4 regions of the Streptomyces sp. NPDC002851 genome follow, and region 4 is predicted to be linked to each of the others. Evidence: riboswitches for the same ligand, from Rfam matches in the RefSeq annotation. Region 4 holds a riboswitch; each other region holds the start of a gene.

Region 1 (3,726 bases), on a different contig from region 4:
GGGTGTCCGCGCGCACCCCGGAGGTGGCCAGGCGGAAGGACTCCGTCGCCCACTCCAGATAGGCCGCGTGTCCGGCGCGGCGCAGCGGCAGGGTCTCGCGCAGGGCCGGTTCGTCGACCTGGATGACGGCGGTACCGGCCGCCTCCAGGTCGGCGACCTCGTCGCGCAGGGCGAGCGCGACCTGCCGCGCGGTCTCGGCGAGCGGCTGGTCGTCGCGTACGAAGGACCAGGCGAGCATCGTCACCGGGCCGGTGAGCATGCCCTTGACCGGGCGGTCGGTGAGCGATTGGGCGTACGTCGTCCAGCGCAGCGTCATCGGCGCGGGCCGCGACACGTCGCCCGCGAGGATCGGCGGGCGGACGTAGCGGGTGCCGTACGACTGGACCCAGCCGTGCCGGGTGGCGAGGTATCCGGTGAGCTGTTCGGCGAAGTACTGGACCATGTCGTTGCGTTCGGGCTCGCCGTGCACGAGGACATCGAGCCCGGCCTTCTCCTGGAAGGCGACGACCTCGCGGATCTCGGCGGCGATGCGTTCTTCGTACGCCGAGTCGGTGAGCCTGCCCGTGCGCAACTCGGCGCGGGCGGAGCGCAGTTCGGGGGTCTGCGGGAAGGAGCCGATGGTCGTGGTGGGCAGCGGCGGCAGGTTCAGGCGGGCGCGCTGGGCGGCGGTTCGTTCCTCGTACGCGGCCGCGCGGCGGGTCTGGTCCGCGGTGACGGCGGCGCAGCGGGCGCGTACCGCCGGGTCGTGGGTGAGCGCGGATCCGGCGCGGGTCGCCAGGTCGGCGCGGCGGGCGGCGAGCGCGGCGGCGACGGTGTCCCGGCCGTGCCGCAACGCGCGGGTGAGCAGGGAGACTTCGCGGGTCTTCTGGCGGGCGAAGGAGAGCCAGCGCAGGATCTGCGGGTCGAGGCCGCGTTCCATGGCGGTGTCGAGCGGCACGTGGAGCAGCGAGCACGACGGGGCGACGTCGACCTGGTCCGCCAGGCCGAGCAGGGTGCCGAGGGTGGCGAGGGCCCGTTCCAGGTCGGCGGCCCAGACGTTGCGTCCGTCGACGACCCCGGCGATCAGGCGCTTGCCGGGGAGCCCGCCGATGGCGGCGAGCGCGTCGAGGTTGCCCGCGGCGGCGCCGGTGAAGTCGAGGGCGAGGCCGTCGATGGGAGCGTCCGCGAGTACGGGCAGGGCGTCCCCGAGTACGTCGAAGTAGGAGGCGACGAGGAGTCGGGGGCGGTCCGTGAGGGCGCCCAGGTCGCGGTAGGCGCGGGCGGTGGCGCTCAGCACGGCGCCCGGCCGGTCCTGGACCAGGGCGGGCTCGTCGAGCTGTACCCAGGCGGCGCCCGCGGCCCGCAGATCCGCGAGGACGGAGGCGTACACCGGGAGCAGCCGGTCGAGCAGCGTGAGCGGGTCGAAGCCGTCGGGAGCGCCCGGCGCGGGCTTGGCGAGCAGCAGGAAGCTGATCGGCCCGAGCAGCACGGGCCGGGCGGCGAAGCCCTCGTCACGGGCCTCGGTGTACTCGGTGAGCTGCTTGCGGGAGTCGGCGGTGAAGACGGTGCCGGGCCCCAACTCCGGTACGAGGTAGTGGTAGTTGGTGTCGAACCACTTGGTCATCTCCAGGGGCGCGGCGGTGGCGGTGCCGCGCGCCATGGCGAAGTAGAGCGCGAGGTCGTGGGCCGCTGAGCCGCCCGTCCACTGCTCGCCCGCGGGTACGGCGGCGCGGTGCCGGGGCGGGATCGCGCCGACCATCTGGGCGGTGTCGAGGACGTGGTCGTAGAGCGAGAAGTCGCCGGTGGGGATCTCCTCGATCCCGGCGTCACGGAGTTCGCGGCGCCGGGCGGCGCGCAACTCGGCGGCGGCGCGGTGCAGTTGGGCGGCGTCGGTGCGCCCGGCCCAGTAGCGCTCGATCGCCTTCTTCAGCTCGCGGTGGGGGCCTTGGCGGGGGTAGCCGTGCAGGGTTGCGGCGGTACGGCAGAGGGTGGTGTCGGGGTGATCGGCGGTCACGGAACTCTCCTTCGCGAGTTCTCGGCGGGCCGCGCGGCCGAGCACGTACGACGAAGGAGGGGCGGCGCACGCACTGGTGCCGTCGCCCTGCCGCCGCCGACCCGCCCACGAGGTCCCGGTGCGACCGCGGCCCGTGCGGGTCCGCGGGCAGTGGCAGGTCTTCGGACTCGCGGGCGTGCTCCTCGGCCCGGGCTCTTTCACCCGTACCAGGGGCTCCTACTGGCCGTCGCTTCCCGGACGTGGATGTCGTACGTCCAGTGCGTGTGACGGCGGTCGTTCCCGCTCACCGCTGCGGGGCAGTCCCGGATTCCCACCGGGTTCCCTCTTACGACGCCACCGCCTGGCGGGCGGGGCGAACCAGCTGCGTGGGCCAGCCTAGACGTTCGGTGCTACGGGCGGGGGCGGAGGTGTGATTTCCGCTTCCCGGGGGCAGCGGGCGCCGGGGGCCATGGCAGCATGTGCGGCCATGACGCACGCCCGTTCCACTCTGCGCGCCTTCCGGGCCGCGCTGTTCGCCGCGGTGTGCGTCACTCTGGGCACCGCGGGGCATTCGTACACGTCTGGACATCAGGTCCCTCTTGGTGGCCTATTGAGCGCTTTGGGCGTTACGGGTGTTCTGGCCTGGGTGGGGGCCCGGCGGCGTCGCGGTCCGGTGGCCATCGGGGCCGGGCTGCTCGCGGTGCAGGGGGCACTGCATTTGGCCTTCGCCGGGGCACAGGAGCATGCCGCCGCCATGGGGCACGGCCAGGACCACGCCGCCATGGCGCACACCCAGGGGCACGGCTCGGCCGGGATGCTCGCCGCGCACCTCCTGTCCGCGCTCCTGTGCGCCCTGTGGCTGGCCCGTGGCGAGGCGGCACTCTTCCAGCTCCTGCGCACGCTCGAAGCGCTGACCTTCACTCCGTTGCGGCTGCTCGGCGCGGCGGTACGGCTTCCGGAGCCGCCCGGCCCCGGACGGCGGCCGTGGTCCTGGTACGGCCCGGCCCGGCCGCGTACCGCCGTACTCGCGCACGTGGTGTCCCGGCGCGGGCCGCCGGTGACGGCGCGTCTCCCGCGTTACGCACCCGCCGCCGCCTGACCTCGGCTTCCTTCGCGCTCCGGCGCCGCGGTGGGTGCGCTGTCACCTGCCCACGCACCGAACTCCGAAGGACGTCATGGCCATTGACAACCGGCACGAGCCGGACATCGCCGAAGAAAATCCACCAGATACACCAGATACGAAGGGGCAGGGCGACGGCGGCGAGCGCCGTCCGGGCGCCTGGGCCGCGCTCCGCCCGCTGCTCCTCCGCCTCCACTTCTACGCCGGGGTGCTCATCGCCCCGTTCCTGCTCGTCGCCGCCGTGAGCGGGATGCTGTACGCGCTCTCGTTCCAGGCCGAGAAGGTCGTCCACCGGCACGAGCTGCGGGTCCCCGTCGGGGATGAGACCGTGCCGCTGAGCGAGCAGGTCGCCGCCGCCCGCAAGGCACACCCCGAGGGCACCGTCACGGCCGTGTGGCCGCCGGCCGAGGAGGGCGCCACGACGCGGGTGCTCTTCGCCTCGCCGGACGTGCCCGAGGACCGCGAGCTCGCGGTGTTCGTGAACCCGTACACCGCCGAGATCCGCGGCGAGCTGGCCAGCTACGGCAGCTCCGGCGCGCTGCCGCTGCGCACCTGGATCGACGAGCTGCACCGCGATCTGCACCTGGGCGAGCTGGGCCGCAACTACAGCGAACTCGCCGCCAGCTGGCTGTGG
Region 2 (3,726 bases), on a different contig from region 4:
GACCCGTTGGTGGGCCGCAACTACCACTCGGGTTCGCTGCTCCTGCCGGACGGCCGGGTCGTGGTCTTCGGCTCCGACTCGCTGTTCGCGGACGCGGCCAACACCAAGCCCGGCACGTTCGAGCAGCGCATCGAGATCTACACCCCGCCCTACCTGTACCAGGGCACCGGGCCGACGCTGCAGGACGGCCCGGAGACGATCGAGCTCGGCGGCTCGGGCACCTTCAAGACCCGGAACGCCTCGTCCATCAAGAACGCCCGCCTGATCCGGCCCAGCGCCAGCACCCACGTCACGGACATCGACCAGCGGTCCATCGCGCTCGGCCTGAAGCGGTCCGGGGACTCGGTGACCGTGACGGTGCCCCGCAACAAGAACCTGGTGCAGCCCGGCTGGTACATGCTGTTCGTCACGGACGACAAGGGGCGGCCGAGCAAGGCGCAGTGGGTGGAGATCCCCAAGTAGCCCCTGGCAGCCCTTACTTATGTAGGGGACGTTTTCGGTACGCGAGCTTATGTAGAGGACGTTTTCGGTAACCGAGTGAGGGCGCCCCCGATCCGGGAGGTGCCCTCACCTACGTACGGACTACCGACCGGCCTTCGCCAGCTTCAGGGCGTACTCCGGCCACCACTCACCGGCCTTCGGGCCGCCCTTGCACTCGCCGTCCGACTCGCCGGGCCGCTTGATCCACAGATACGCGTCGACGAGCTCGTCACCGGTCTTTGTGGTCGGCTCCTCACCGAGCGCACGCCCGGGCGGGTTGCACCAGCGCTCGGCCTCGTCGCCGCCGGTGTACGGGCCGTTGCCGTTGCGGCTGGTGTCGATCACGAACGGCTTGTTGCCGACCTTCGGTGAGAGCTCCTTGCCGAAGGCGGTGGCCTCTTCGGTGGTGAAGAAGTTCGATACGTTCACCGCGAAGCCGTCGGCCTTGTCGATGCCCGCGCGCTTCAGCGGCTCGTAGTACGCGTCGGGCGAGCCGGTGCCCGGATTCCCGCCGTCCAGATAGACCTTGGTGTTCTTCAGCGCCTTCAGCTTCGTCACGGCCTCGGTGAGCAGCGCGTACCGCTCCTCGTGGAACTCCTTCGGGGTGCACTGCTGCACCAGGTGAAGGAGCGAGTCCGGCTCCAGGATCACGGTGGCGTGCCGATCCCCGATGCCCTTGGCGACGCCGTCGACGAAGCCCCGGTAGCTGTCGCCGTCCGGGGCGCCGCCCTTGGAGAACTGCCCGCAGTCGCGGTGCGGGATGTTGTAGAGCACCAACAACGCGTCCCGGTCGGCCTTTTCGGCAGCCTGGGTGAAGCCGCGCGCCTCCTGCTCGGGGTTCTCGGTGCCGATCCACTCCGCGACCGGCTGCTCCGCGATCTTCTTGATCAGCGCGGCGTCCTCGCGCTTGCCGTCCTTCTCGTACGCGGCGACCTGCCGGGCCGCGTTGCCGTCCGGGTTGACCCAGTACGGGTCGGTGGCCTTGGGCCGCTGTCCCACGGGACCGCTGGTCGTGCGGTCCTGGCCCGGCTCCGGGTCGCCCGACGAGGAACAGCCCGCGAGCAGCAGCGCCGCCGCCCCCACGGCAGCCGCCGCGGCCTTACCCGCCCGTACCGCGGGCCCGTGCCCACGGCGGTCGTGCTTGCCGTACATCCACTCCCCCTTGGTGCACTGTCCGGCTCCCCATCGTGGCACAGGGGCCCGCACGCACGAGGGGGCCCTGGGCGCGGGGCACGGCGTGCGCCGCCCCGTGCAGTCCGCGCGCCGCCCCCGCGCCGTCCACGCGCGGTTGACAGGCGTCGCTGCCTGCTGGGACTCTCCCGGACGACAAGTCCATACAGCGAGGCGACGGCAGACAAGGAACCCGGTGCGAATCCGGGACGGTCCCGCCACTGTGACCGCGCGCGATGACCCGCCAACTCGACGGGCGCGTACGGGAGCCAGGAACTTGAGCCGTCGTCCTCCTGCCATGGGGCGTGGAAACCCCAGAAGGAGGCTCATCGATATGTCCCTGCACGCGCAGACCCCCGACACCGCCGCGGTATCGGCCGCGACGACCCGCACCCGCGACTGGCTGCTCGCTTCGGCCGCCGCGATCATCGCCCTGGTGGCGCTGTACGCGGTCTTCATCGACAACGGCACCGCGATCGCCGCGACCGGCGACTATCTGCACGAGTTCTCGCACGACGGACGGCACCTCTTCGGCGCCCCCTGCCACTGATCGGGGCGCTCCCAGCATGAACTCCCCCGTACTCCCCCTGCTCGGGCGCGGGTTGGCGGCGGGCGGCGCGGCGGGCCTGGTAACGGGCCTGTTCTCGCTGCTGCTCGCCGAGCCGCTGATGGACCGTGCGATCCGCCTCGAGGAGGCGCGCTCGCACGCCCATGACGCGGCGCCCGCGGCCCAGCATCACGAAGAGCTCTTCTCCCGTTCCCAACAGCACTTCGGCCTGGTCGTGACGGCGATCGTCGCGGGGCTCGCCATCGGCGTGCTCTTCGCCATCGCGTACGCCCTGGTGCACCGCCGCACCCCGGACGCGTCCCCGTGGTCGCGCGCCCTGGCCTTCTCGGCCGCGGCGTTCCTCGCGGTGTCGCTCCTGCCGGGCCTGCGCTATCCGGCCAACCCGCCGGGCGTCGGCGACTCGGGCACGGTCACCAACCGGCAGGAGCTGTGGCTGGCCGCCGTCGTCATCGGCGTGCTCGGCATGTTCCTGGTCCGGCAGGTGTACGTCCGGCTCGCGGCGCGCAGCGTCCCGGTGCGGCACCTCGCGGTGGCGGCCACCACGGTCGCGGTACTCGTGGCCCTGTTCGCGCTGCCGGGCAACCCGGACCCGGTACCCGTAGGGGCCACCCTGCTCTGGGACTTCCGCATGCTCTCGCTCGCCTCGCACGTCCTGCTGTGGGCGGTGTTCGCGGCGGTCTTCGGCGCGCTGGGGCTGCGCGCGGCGGCGGCCCGTGCGGCGGTTCCGGCCGGGGAGGGAGGCGTGCCGGACGCTCAGGGCGCCGTGCCGGTCAGGTAGGCGGAGACGACGACATTCGACGAGTAACTGCGGGTGACCCGGTCGAACGTGCCCCCGCAGGTGATCAACCGCAGCTCGGCGCGGCCCGGTTGGCGCTCCCCGTACGCCTGCCGGGCGTCGAACTCGTTCCGCCCGAAGACCCGTACGCCCTCGACCGTGAACTCGGCGACGGTCCCGTCGGCCCGTGTCACCCTGGCCTTGGCGCCGGGGCGCAGGGTGCTCAGGTGGTAGAAGACGGCGGGCCTGGTGTCGGTGTCGACGTGCCCGACGAACAGGGCGGTGCCCTCGGCGCCGGGTGCGGTACCGCCCTCGTACCAGCCGACGACGCCGGGCTTGTCGTAGCCGGGTGGCGCCACGGCCCCGTCGGCGTCGAGGCCGCGCCGCACCACGGGTGCGCTCACCCGGATCGACGGGATGTCGAGGTGCTGGGGCGGCGCGGCGGACAACGCCTGCTGCGTGGGCGGCAGTTCGAGCCGGGCGGGTCTGCCGACGGCGGCGACGTCGCCGGTGGTGGGGCCCGCGGCGCCGCCGGGCACCTCGGCCGCCTCCCCGCCCCACAGCCAGAACCCGACGAGCAGGAGGGCCCAGACCACGCCGGTGCAGAACCGCCCCGCCCCTGCTCCGCCTTCCGCACCGGCCGCCATGCCTCGCCGTCCTACCTGGAGCGGCGGGAGCGGACGCCGACCCGTGCGGCGAGGGCGAGCGCGGTAACGGCCACGAGCAGCCCGCC
Region 3 (3,726 bases), on a different contig from region 4:
GCTGAGGGTCGGATAGTCACGGTCGGCGAGTGCGGTAAGGCCGACCCTGTCCAGGGCGGCGAGAGCGTGCTCGTAGTCCCGGGGGCCGGGCGTGGTCAGCGGCCGCAGGTGCCGTACGCGGCCCATCAGCACCATGTCGAGGACCGTGTAGGCGAAGGTGGTGCGGTGGCTCTGCGGGACGAAGCCGATCGCTCCTTGGGCGCGTATTCGCCCCTCGGTGGGCTCGGTCAGACCGACGAGGCAGCGCAGCAGGGTGGTCTTGCCGCGGCCGTTCGGGCCGAGGACGGTGAGGATCTCCCCGGGTGCGAGCCGGTGCGAGACGCTGCGGAAGAGCCAGCGGTCGCCGTGGTGTGCGAAGCCGAGCCGGTCGAGCTCAAGCATCGGACCACATCTTTCGGCGGCTGCGGTGCAGCAGCACCAGGAACACCGGGGCTCCGACGAGCGCGGTCAGCACACCCAGCGGGATCTCGGCGACGCTCAGGTTGCGGGTGACGGTGTCGATCGCGGTGAGGTACACCGCCCCCACACCGGCGCTGACCGGGATAAGCACCCGGTGGTCGGGCCCGACCCACAGCCGGGCCAGATGCGGCACCACAAGCCCCACCCAGCCGATGACCCCGCTCACCGCGACCGCCCCGGCCACGATCGCGGCCACCGTGGTCAGCAGGAGCCAGCGCAGCCGCCCGGGTCGAAGGCCCAGGGCCGTGGCGTCCTCATCGCCAAGGGACAGCACGTTGATCCGCCAGCGCTGGGAGCAGATCACCGCACCGCCGAGGAGCACCGGCACCGCGGCCACGGCGGCCTTGCCGTACGTGGCGGTGGCGAGGCTGCCGAGCAACCAGAAGACCAGGGACTGCAACTCGCCGTAGGGGTCGGCGAGATACGTAAGGAGCGAGACCAGCGCCGCGAAGAACGCCCCGACGACGATCCCGGACAGCACGATCGTCAGGGGTGGCGCCGGGCCGCGCACCCGGCTGGTCGCGAAGACCGCGACGAGCGCGAGCAGCCCGAACCCGAACGAGCCGAGCACCAGCGCGGCCGAGCCAAGGCCGAGGACGAGGGCGAGGGCCCCGCCGAAGGACGCGCCGGAGGAGACGCCGAGAATCTGCGGGCTGACGATCGGATTGCCGAAGACGGCCTGCAACGTCGCCCCGCACAGGGCGAGGCCCGCGCCGACCAGCATGGCAAGCAGCACCCGGGGGAGCCGGACGCGCAGCACGGTGGCTTCCTCGGTCGGCGTCCACGTCGGCTCCAGCGGCAGCAGTTGGCCGAGGAGGATCCGTACGACCTGGTCGAAGCCGACCGTGTAGCGGCCGAGGGCGAGGGCGGCGACGGCCACGAGCACGACAGCGGCCGGGAGGGCGAGGAGGGCGGTGCGGCGACGGGCCGAGCCGACCCGTACCGGCGTGGTTCCCGGCCCGCCGGGTCGCGCCGGGCCGCTGCGCCCGACCCGCTCAGCGGCCGAAGTCATCGTAGTCCCGGGACCCGGAGTTGGCCTTGGTCCGCAGAATGCCGTCCAGCTGGGCGTCGGTGGGTTCGGCGCCGTAGAGGAACGCGTACTGGCGGACCACCTCGGCCCGCAGGCCCGGCGCGCCGGTGCCGTGCACAAGCCCTGCGAGCCACTGCCACATGAGCGGCGACTCCTGGCTGGGCGGGTCCCAGCGGTAACCGCCCAGCGGCACCTTGTAGATGCGGCGCTCGCGCACGGCGCGCAGACTCGCCAACGCCGGGTCACCGTAGAGGTCCTTCGGGGCCGCCGGACCGAAGTTGCCGAGGAGGACGATGTCGGGGTCCCATTTCAGCAGCTGCTCGGTGTCGATGGCGGCCTGCTCGCTGTCGATCCCGGCCGCGGGATTGCGGGCGCCGACGAGTTCGGTGACGTAATGGTTGTACGAGGCGCCGCCCCCGACCTGCAGACTCTCGGTGGCCCCGCGCAGATAGAGCACCGACGGCGCGGACCTGGCCCCGGCACCGGGCGTGCGAAGCTCGGAGCGCAGCTTCCTCATCCGCTCGCGCATCCCGGCGACCATCCGCTCCGCCCGCTTCCGCTTGCCGAGCAGGGCGCCGTACAGCGCGATGGCGCCTTCCAGGTCCTTCTGGGTGCCGTAGGTGAGCCGGGCGACGGTCAGACCGGCCTGGCGGAGCGGTTCGACGATGCCCGGGCCGCGGTCGCCCCACTGGATGACGACATCAGGGCTCAGGTTCAGGACGCTCTCCACGTTGGGCGCGAACTCGGCACCGGCCACGTCGGTGGGGACCTTGAGCAGCTCGGGGTAGGCCGAGCCGAGGAAACTGCCCGCGACGGCGGTGCGCGAGGCGGCGTTCATCCCCACCAGCACCTCGGGTCCGCCGTTGACGGCGACCACCATGGACGCGGCCGGCAGCGGGATGGTCACCACCCGACGGGCCGGGTGCGGCAGTTCGACGCTCTTGCCGGTCAGATCGGTGACGGTGAGACCGTCACCGCGGCTCGCCGTCCCGGCTCGCCCGCAGGCGGTGCCGAGCAGGGGCAGGGCGACCGCGGTCAGCGCGCCACCGAGCAGTCTGCGGCGGGAGACGTCCGGGCTCGGCACAGTGCGTTCAGGCATCCGGGGTCCTCTCGGGTCCGGAGCACGATCCGCCAGGGGACCGGCAGCCGGGACCGCGACGCACCGGCCATGGCCCACTGGGCCGTCAGCCACACACGCCTAGCCGCCCGAACGGGTCTGCCGCGGCGCCTGTCGCCACCGCAGACCTCATGCACGCCTCCTGGAGTCCACGCCCCGTGGATGGTGTCCGCGACAGGTCAGTGTCCTGACTCCCGGATCGCTGCTCGCCCCGACCTTCCAGCCGCGCGGCCGTGGTCGTATGCGGGGTCCGCTCCCCGGTCACAGTGGCGGGACCGTGCCGGATTCTCACCGGCTTCCTGGCTCCCGTCGCGTGGTTCGACGGGCACACAGTAGCCAACCCGTTCCTACCCGGGGAAGACGAGCCTGCCGGTGCACCGGCGCACGGAGGGGTGTGAGCGAGGCACGTGGACCTGGACCGCACCGCCAAGTACGGCCGTGCTCAATACGTCTTGTCGTGCTCAATACGTCTTGTACGGATGCGTACGAGCGATCAGCAGGGCCACATCGTCCGGATCCTGGTGGTCGCGCAAGGTGTTGAGGAGGAGGTCGCAGGTTTCCTCCAGGGAGCCGCGGGGGCGGTCGAGGAGGCGGGGCAGGGCCTGGAGGCGGGTGTCGATGTCCTGGCCGCGGGACTCTACGAGACCGTCGGTGTAGAGGACGAGTTCGTCGCCGGCGGCGAGGGTGATCTCGCGGGCCTCGAAGGGGACGCCGCCGACGCCCAGGGGTGCTCCGGTGGGCAGGTCGAGGAGGCTCGGCGTGCCGCCGCCGGGTCCGGTGTGGGTGCGGACGGGGGGCAGATGGCCCGCCGTGGCGAGACGGCAGCGGCGGCTGTGTGGGTCGTACTCGGCGTAGACGCAGGTGGCGATGGTCTCGCCGAGGTCGGCGGTGATCCGGTCCAGGTGGGTCAGGACGTCGGTGGGCTCCAGGCCGAGCCCGGCCAGGGTGCGGGTCGCGGTGCGCAACTGGCCCATCGTTGCCGCGGCGTGCAGGCCGCTGCCCATGACGTCGCCCACGACGAGGGCGGTCTTGTGGCCGGGCAGCGGGATGACGTCGAACCAGTCGCCGCCGACCTCGATGGCCGTGGAGGCGGGCCGGTAGCGGTAGGCGACCTCGAGGC
Region 4 (3,726 bases):
GCGACCCGGCCACGGCGGTAGCGCAGCAGCAGCCCGGCCGGGGCGAAGCGCGGCGAGTTCATCGCTCCTGTCCCGAGCAGCGTCAGCCGCAGCCGCCACGTCACCGCGCTCACCTTCCGGCCGGGCCTTCCGGTCAGGACTGGTCACATCCGCGCCGTCGCCTCCGTCCACCGCAGAATGGCGCCCAGTCCCCCGGCCGGTGCTTGGGCGGGATCGCTCACCACCAGGACGTCGGCGCCGTTCGCCACGGCGGAGCGGACCAGGGCGTCGTCGGCGCGTGCCGAGGTGGGGCGGACCTCGCCCAGGTACTGGAGTTCGGAGCTGCGCACCGCCACTTGGTCGGGGGCCTTGCCGACCCAGACATTCCGTGCGGCATCCGCGCCGTGCGGGCTGACGAGCAGGGTGTCGATCTGGTGCTCCCGTGCCGCCTCGACCAGAGCCGGTACGCCGGACGCGGCGTACGGCGTCTCACCGCCCGCGGGCTCGGCCCGCGCACGGAAGCGCCCCGTCACCTCCGCGAGATGCGCACGCTCACTGACGGCCCGCACCTGCGCGATATCCCGGTCGAGCGCCGCGGTGTCCGTTCCCGGCGCCCGCCCTCCGTGCGTCGTCTCGTACGTCACGGCGCGAAGGGCCGCGGGGAGTTTCTCGTGCACCGACCGGCGCTCACGCGAATCTCCGGCCAGGAGCAGCGCCGCGGCGCCGCTCTTCTCGAACACCTCACGGGCCGCTTCGGCGATCTCACGGGCGTTGTGCTCCCAGGTTTCCTCCGCCTTGGACTGGACGTGACGCTCGGCCCGGTCGTTCCTGCCCGTTCGAGGGATCGACCAGTCGACACCGGCAACCGTTCCGGCATCCTCGCCGCCTCGGCTGCTGTGCAGTGCGAAGTCCGCGCCGGTCTTGTCCACCGTGACGACCAGGCAGACCGGATCGTCGCCGACCGCTTCCAGCAAGGGCGTCAGCCGGGGCACGAACCCCCATGACGTGGACGGCACCGCGGGTGGCGCGGGAAGGGAGACATCGAGGACCACCTCGCCCTCGGTGGCGAACAACGCACGGCCGGCCTGCGTCGCCGGCTCTCCCGTGCGCTCAACAGCCAGGGCCTTCTCCACGGCACCGCAGGTGGCGTCGTCCGCGCCGAGCTCGGACAGCTTGGCGGCGGTCGCATGCGCCGTGAGGCTCTGCTGCTTGGCCGCGTCCTTGGTGTCATGGGACGTATCGGCATAGACCGATGCCCAGGGCCCCGGCCGGTCAGCGAGCGGTCGAAGGAGCGAGAGGTGCATGGCGCTGCCTCCTCGGAGTTGCCGCCGTGCTCACATTCCCAGGATTACGATCATGACGCCCCCCGCAGACGGCGTGCGTGTGCACTTCCAGACTGCACCCGATCGCTTCCCCTTGCAGCGAGGGCGTGGGTCTCGCCGTCACTGACACCAACCCATCGTGCTCGCCCACTCGCCCACGGCCGCGCACCGCGTGCATGTGGGACCGCCCGGTGACGAGGGCCAGGCCAGTGCCGTGGTAGCTTTCCAGCGCCAGTCGAACCTCTGTGCGTTCTTGTACGCGCACGGGTCAGGGAATCCGGTGGGAGTCCGGAACTGACGCGCAGCGGTGAGGGTGACGGGCGGAGCCACTGCCACTGGGCCGGTGCACCGGTTTGGGAAGGCGCTTCGCGCGGATGACCCCGAGTCCGAAGACCTGCTGGCACCCCGGCTCCGACCAGTGGGCCGGGGTGGACCGTAGACCGGCTCCGCGTATGAGCCCTGGACGCAGAGGAATCCCCGTGCCTTTCGCACGCCAAGCAGGTCAAGCACGTGCAGTTCGTCCAGCACGTCCAGCACGTCCAGCAGGTCTCTCTCGTCAAGTTCGCCGTGCCGTACCCCTGTTGGCGGCCGCCGTGCTGCTTGCCGGATGCGGCGGCACCGGCTCCACAACCGACACCGCGCAAGGCACCGGTCGGGCCGTCACGCTCGACAACTGCGGCACCAAGGTCCGTATCGAGCACACTCCGCGACGTGCCGTCGCCCTCGACCAGGGCTCGGCGGAGATCATGCTCTCGCTGGGTCTCGCCGACCGGATGGTGGGCACGGCCACCTGGACCGACCCGGTCCTGAAGAGCCTGGCGAAGGCGAACGCCAAGGTGCCGCGGCTCGCCGACCGCTACCCGTCCTTCGAGAAGGTCCTGGACACCGAACCGGACTTCGCCGCCGCCTCGTTCACGTACACCTTGGGCAAGGGCGGTGTGGCGCCCCGCGAGCGGTTCGAGCAGCTCGGTGTGCCGACGTACCTCTCCCCCACCGACTGCGCCGGCAAGGACAACGGCGGGGACGGCGACGGAACGCGCACCACGCCGTTCGCCCTGGACACCGTGTACGGAGAGATACGCGATCTGGCGCGGATCTTCGACGTGGAGGAGCGCGGCGAGAAGCTGATCTCGCGGCTCAAGTCGCGTGTGCACAAGGCTACTTCGGGGGGCTCCGTGGATTCGGGGGCGAGCGCCGGAGGCGTCAGTGTCCTGTACTGGTTCGCGAACGCCCAGTCGCCCTACATGGCGGGCTGTTGCGGTGCGCCCGGCGTCATCACCAAGGAGCTCGGGCTGCGCAACGTCTTCGACGACACGCACGAGGAGTGGCCACAGATCAGCTGGGAGACGGTCGCGGACCGCGATCCGGACGTCCTGGTCATCGGCGACCTGACGCGTCGCTCGCAGTCGGCCGAGTCCGCCGCCCAGAAGATCAAGTTCCTGGAGTCCGATCCGGTCACCAGGAACATGACGGCCGTACGCAAGAAGCGGTACGTGCTGCTGAACGGGCAGGACCTGAATCCGACCATCCGGACCGTCGACGGCGTGGAGAAAGTGGCCGCCGCCCTGCGCGAGTTCGGCCTCTCCGAGCGTACGGAGAAGCGAGCGCGGTGAATGTAGCGAGCGCAGTACGTGCGGCGCGTGTGGTGCGTGCAGTGCGTGCAGTGCGTGCAGTGCGTGCAGTGCGTGCGGTGGGCTCGGCGAACCGCGTGAGTGTGGTCCGGAGCGGGCTCTACTGGGCGGTCGGCGTCGCTGTGCTGTGCGTGTCCGTCGCCGTGGCCATCACCATCGGCCCGGCGCACATCCGCGTCGGCGACGCGTGGTCGGCGTTCGGCGCGCGGCTCGGTCTGACCGCCTCGGACCTCTCGCCGATCCGGGACGGCATCGTGTGGAATCTGCGGCTGCCGCGCACGCTGCTCGCCGCGGTGTGCGGGGCGGGCCTCGCGGTGTGCGGCACCGTGCTGCAGGCGCTGCTGCGCAACCCGCTCGCGGATCCGTTCGTCCTCGGCGTGTCCTCCGGGGCGTCGACCGGTGCCGTCCTCGTCGTCGTGCTCGGCGTGGGCGGCGGCGCGCTCTCGGTCTCCGGGGGCGCTTTCATCGGCGCCGTCTGCTCGTTCGCGCTCGTTCTGTTGCTCAGCCACACGCTGGGCGGCACGACGGACCGGGTCGTCCTGTGCGGGGTCGCCGCGATGCAGCTGTTCTCCGCGCTCACCTCCCTCGTCGTACTGACGTCCGCCGACGCGGAGACGACACGCGGCGTGCTGTTCTGGCTCCTCGGTTCGCTCGGCGGGGTCGGCTGGGCGGAGGTGTGGCTCTGTCTCGCGGTGCTCGTGGTGACTTCGGCGGTGTGTCTGGGGTACGGGCGCACCCTCGACGCCTTCGCCTTCGGGCCCGAGGCGGCCGCCGCGCTCGGCGTCCACGTCATC

What was found. Region 4 has a riboswitch for cobalamin ahead of ACWD10_RS11710 (ABC transporter substrate-binding protein). Riboswitches for the same ligand answer to the same signal wherever they lie in the genome.
Region 1: it holds a riboswitch for cobalamin, as region 4 does, so the genes downstream of both, metE (5-methyltetrahydropteroyltriglutamate--homocysteine S-methyltransferase) here and ACWD10_RS11710 (ABC transporter substrate-binding protein) in region 4, are expected to answer to the same signal.
Region 2: it holds a riboswitch for cobalamin, as region 4 does, so the genes downstream of both, ACWD10_RS16695 (CbtB domain-containing protein) here and ACWD10_RS11710 (ABC transporter substrate-binding protein) in region 4, are expected to answer to the same signal.
Region 3: it holds a riboswitch for cobalamin, as region 4 does, so the genes downstream of both, ACWD10_RS18120 (ABC transporter substrate-binding protein) here and ACWD10_RS11710 (ABC transporter substrate-binding protein) in region 4, are expected to answer to the same signal.

The regions. Positions count from the first base shown of each region.
Region 1 covers NZ_JBSFUT010000009.1:34,323-38,048, reverse strand. The annotation lists gene metE (5-methyltetrahydropteroyltriglutamate--homocysteine S-methyltransferase) at 1-1,993, opposite strand, end outside; cobalamin riboswitch at 2,145-2,353, opposite strand; gene ACWD10_RS12170 (hypothetical protein) at 2,460-3,071, shown strand; gene ACWD10_RS12165 (PepSY-associated TM helix domain-containing protein) at 3,148-3,726, shown strand, end outside.
Region 2 covers NZ_JBSFUT010000014.1:21,984-25,709, forward strand. The annotation lists gene ACWD10_RS16685 (galactose oxidase-like domain-containing protein) at 1-462, shown strand, start outside; gene ACWD10_RS16690 (glycoside hydrolase family 6 protein) at 583-1,632, opposite strand; cobalamin riboswitch at 1,812-1,951, shown strand; gene ACWD10_RS16695 (CbtB domain-containing protein) at 1,985-2,200, shown strand; gene ACWD10_RS16700 (CbtA family protein) at 2,217-2,996, shown strand; gene ACWD10_RS16705 (class F sortase) at 2,972-3,640, opposite strand; gene ACWD10_RS16710 (hypothetical protein) at 3,652-3,726, opposite strand, start outside.
Region 3 covers NZ_JBSFUT010000015.1:134,632-138,357, reverse strand. The annotation lists gene ACWD10_RS18130 (ABC transporter ATP-binding protein) at 1-381, opposite strand, end outside; gene ACWD10_RS18125 (FecCD family ABC transporter permease) at 374-1,471, opposite strand; gene ACWD10_RS18120 (ABC transporter substrate-binding protein) at 1,455-2,588, opposite strand; cobalamin riboswitch at 2,767-2,955, opposite strand; gene ACWD10_RS18115 (SpoIIE family protein phosphatase) at 3,068-3,726, opposite strand, start outside.
Region 4 covers NZ_JBSFUT010000008.1:188,545-192,270, forward strand. The annotation lists gene ACWD10_RS11700 (MBL fold metallo-hydrolase) at 1-104, opposite strand, end outside; gene ACWD10_RS11705 (baeRF2 domain-containing protein) at 144-1,283, opposite strand; cobalamin riboswitch at 1,534-1,717, shown strand; gene ACWD10_RS11710 (ABC transporter substrate-binding protein) at 1,883-2,914, shown strand; gene ACWD10_RS11715 (FecCD family ABC transporter permease) at 3,010-3,726, shown strand, end outside.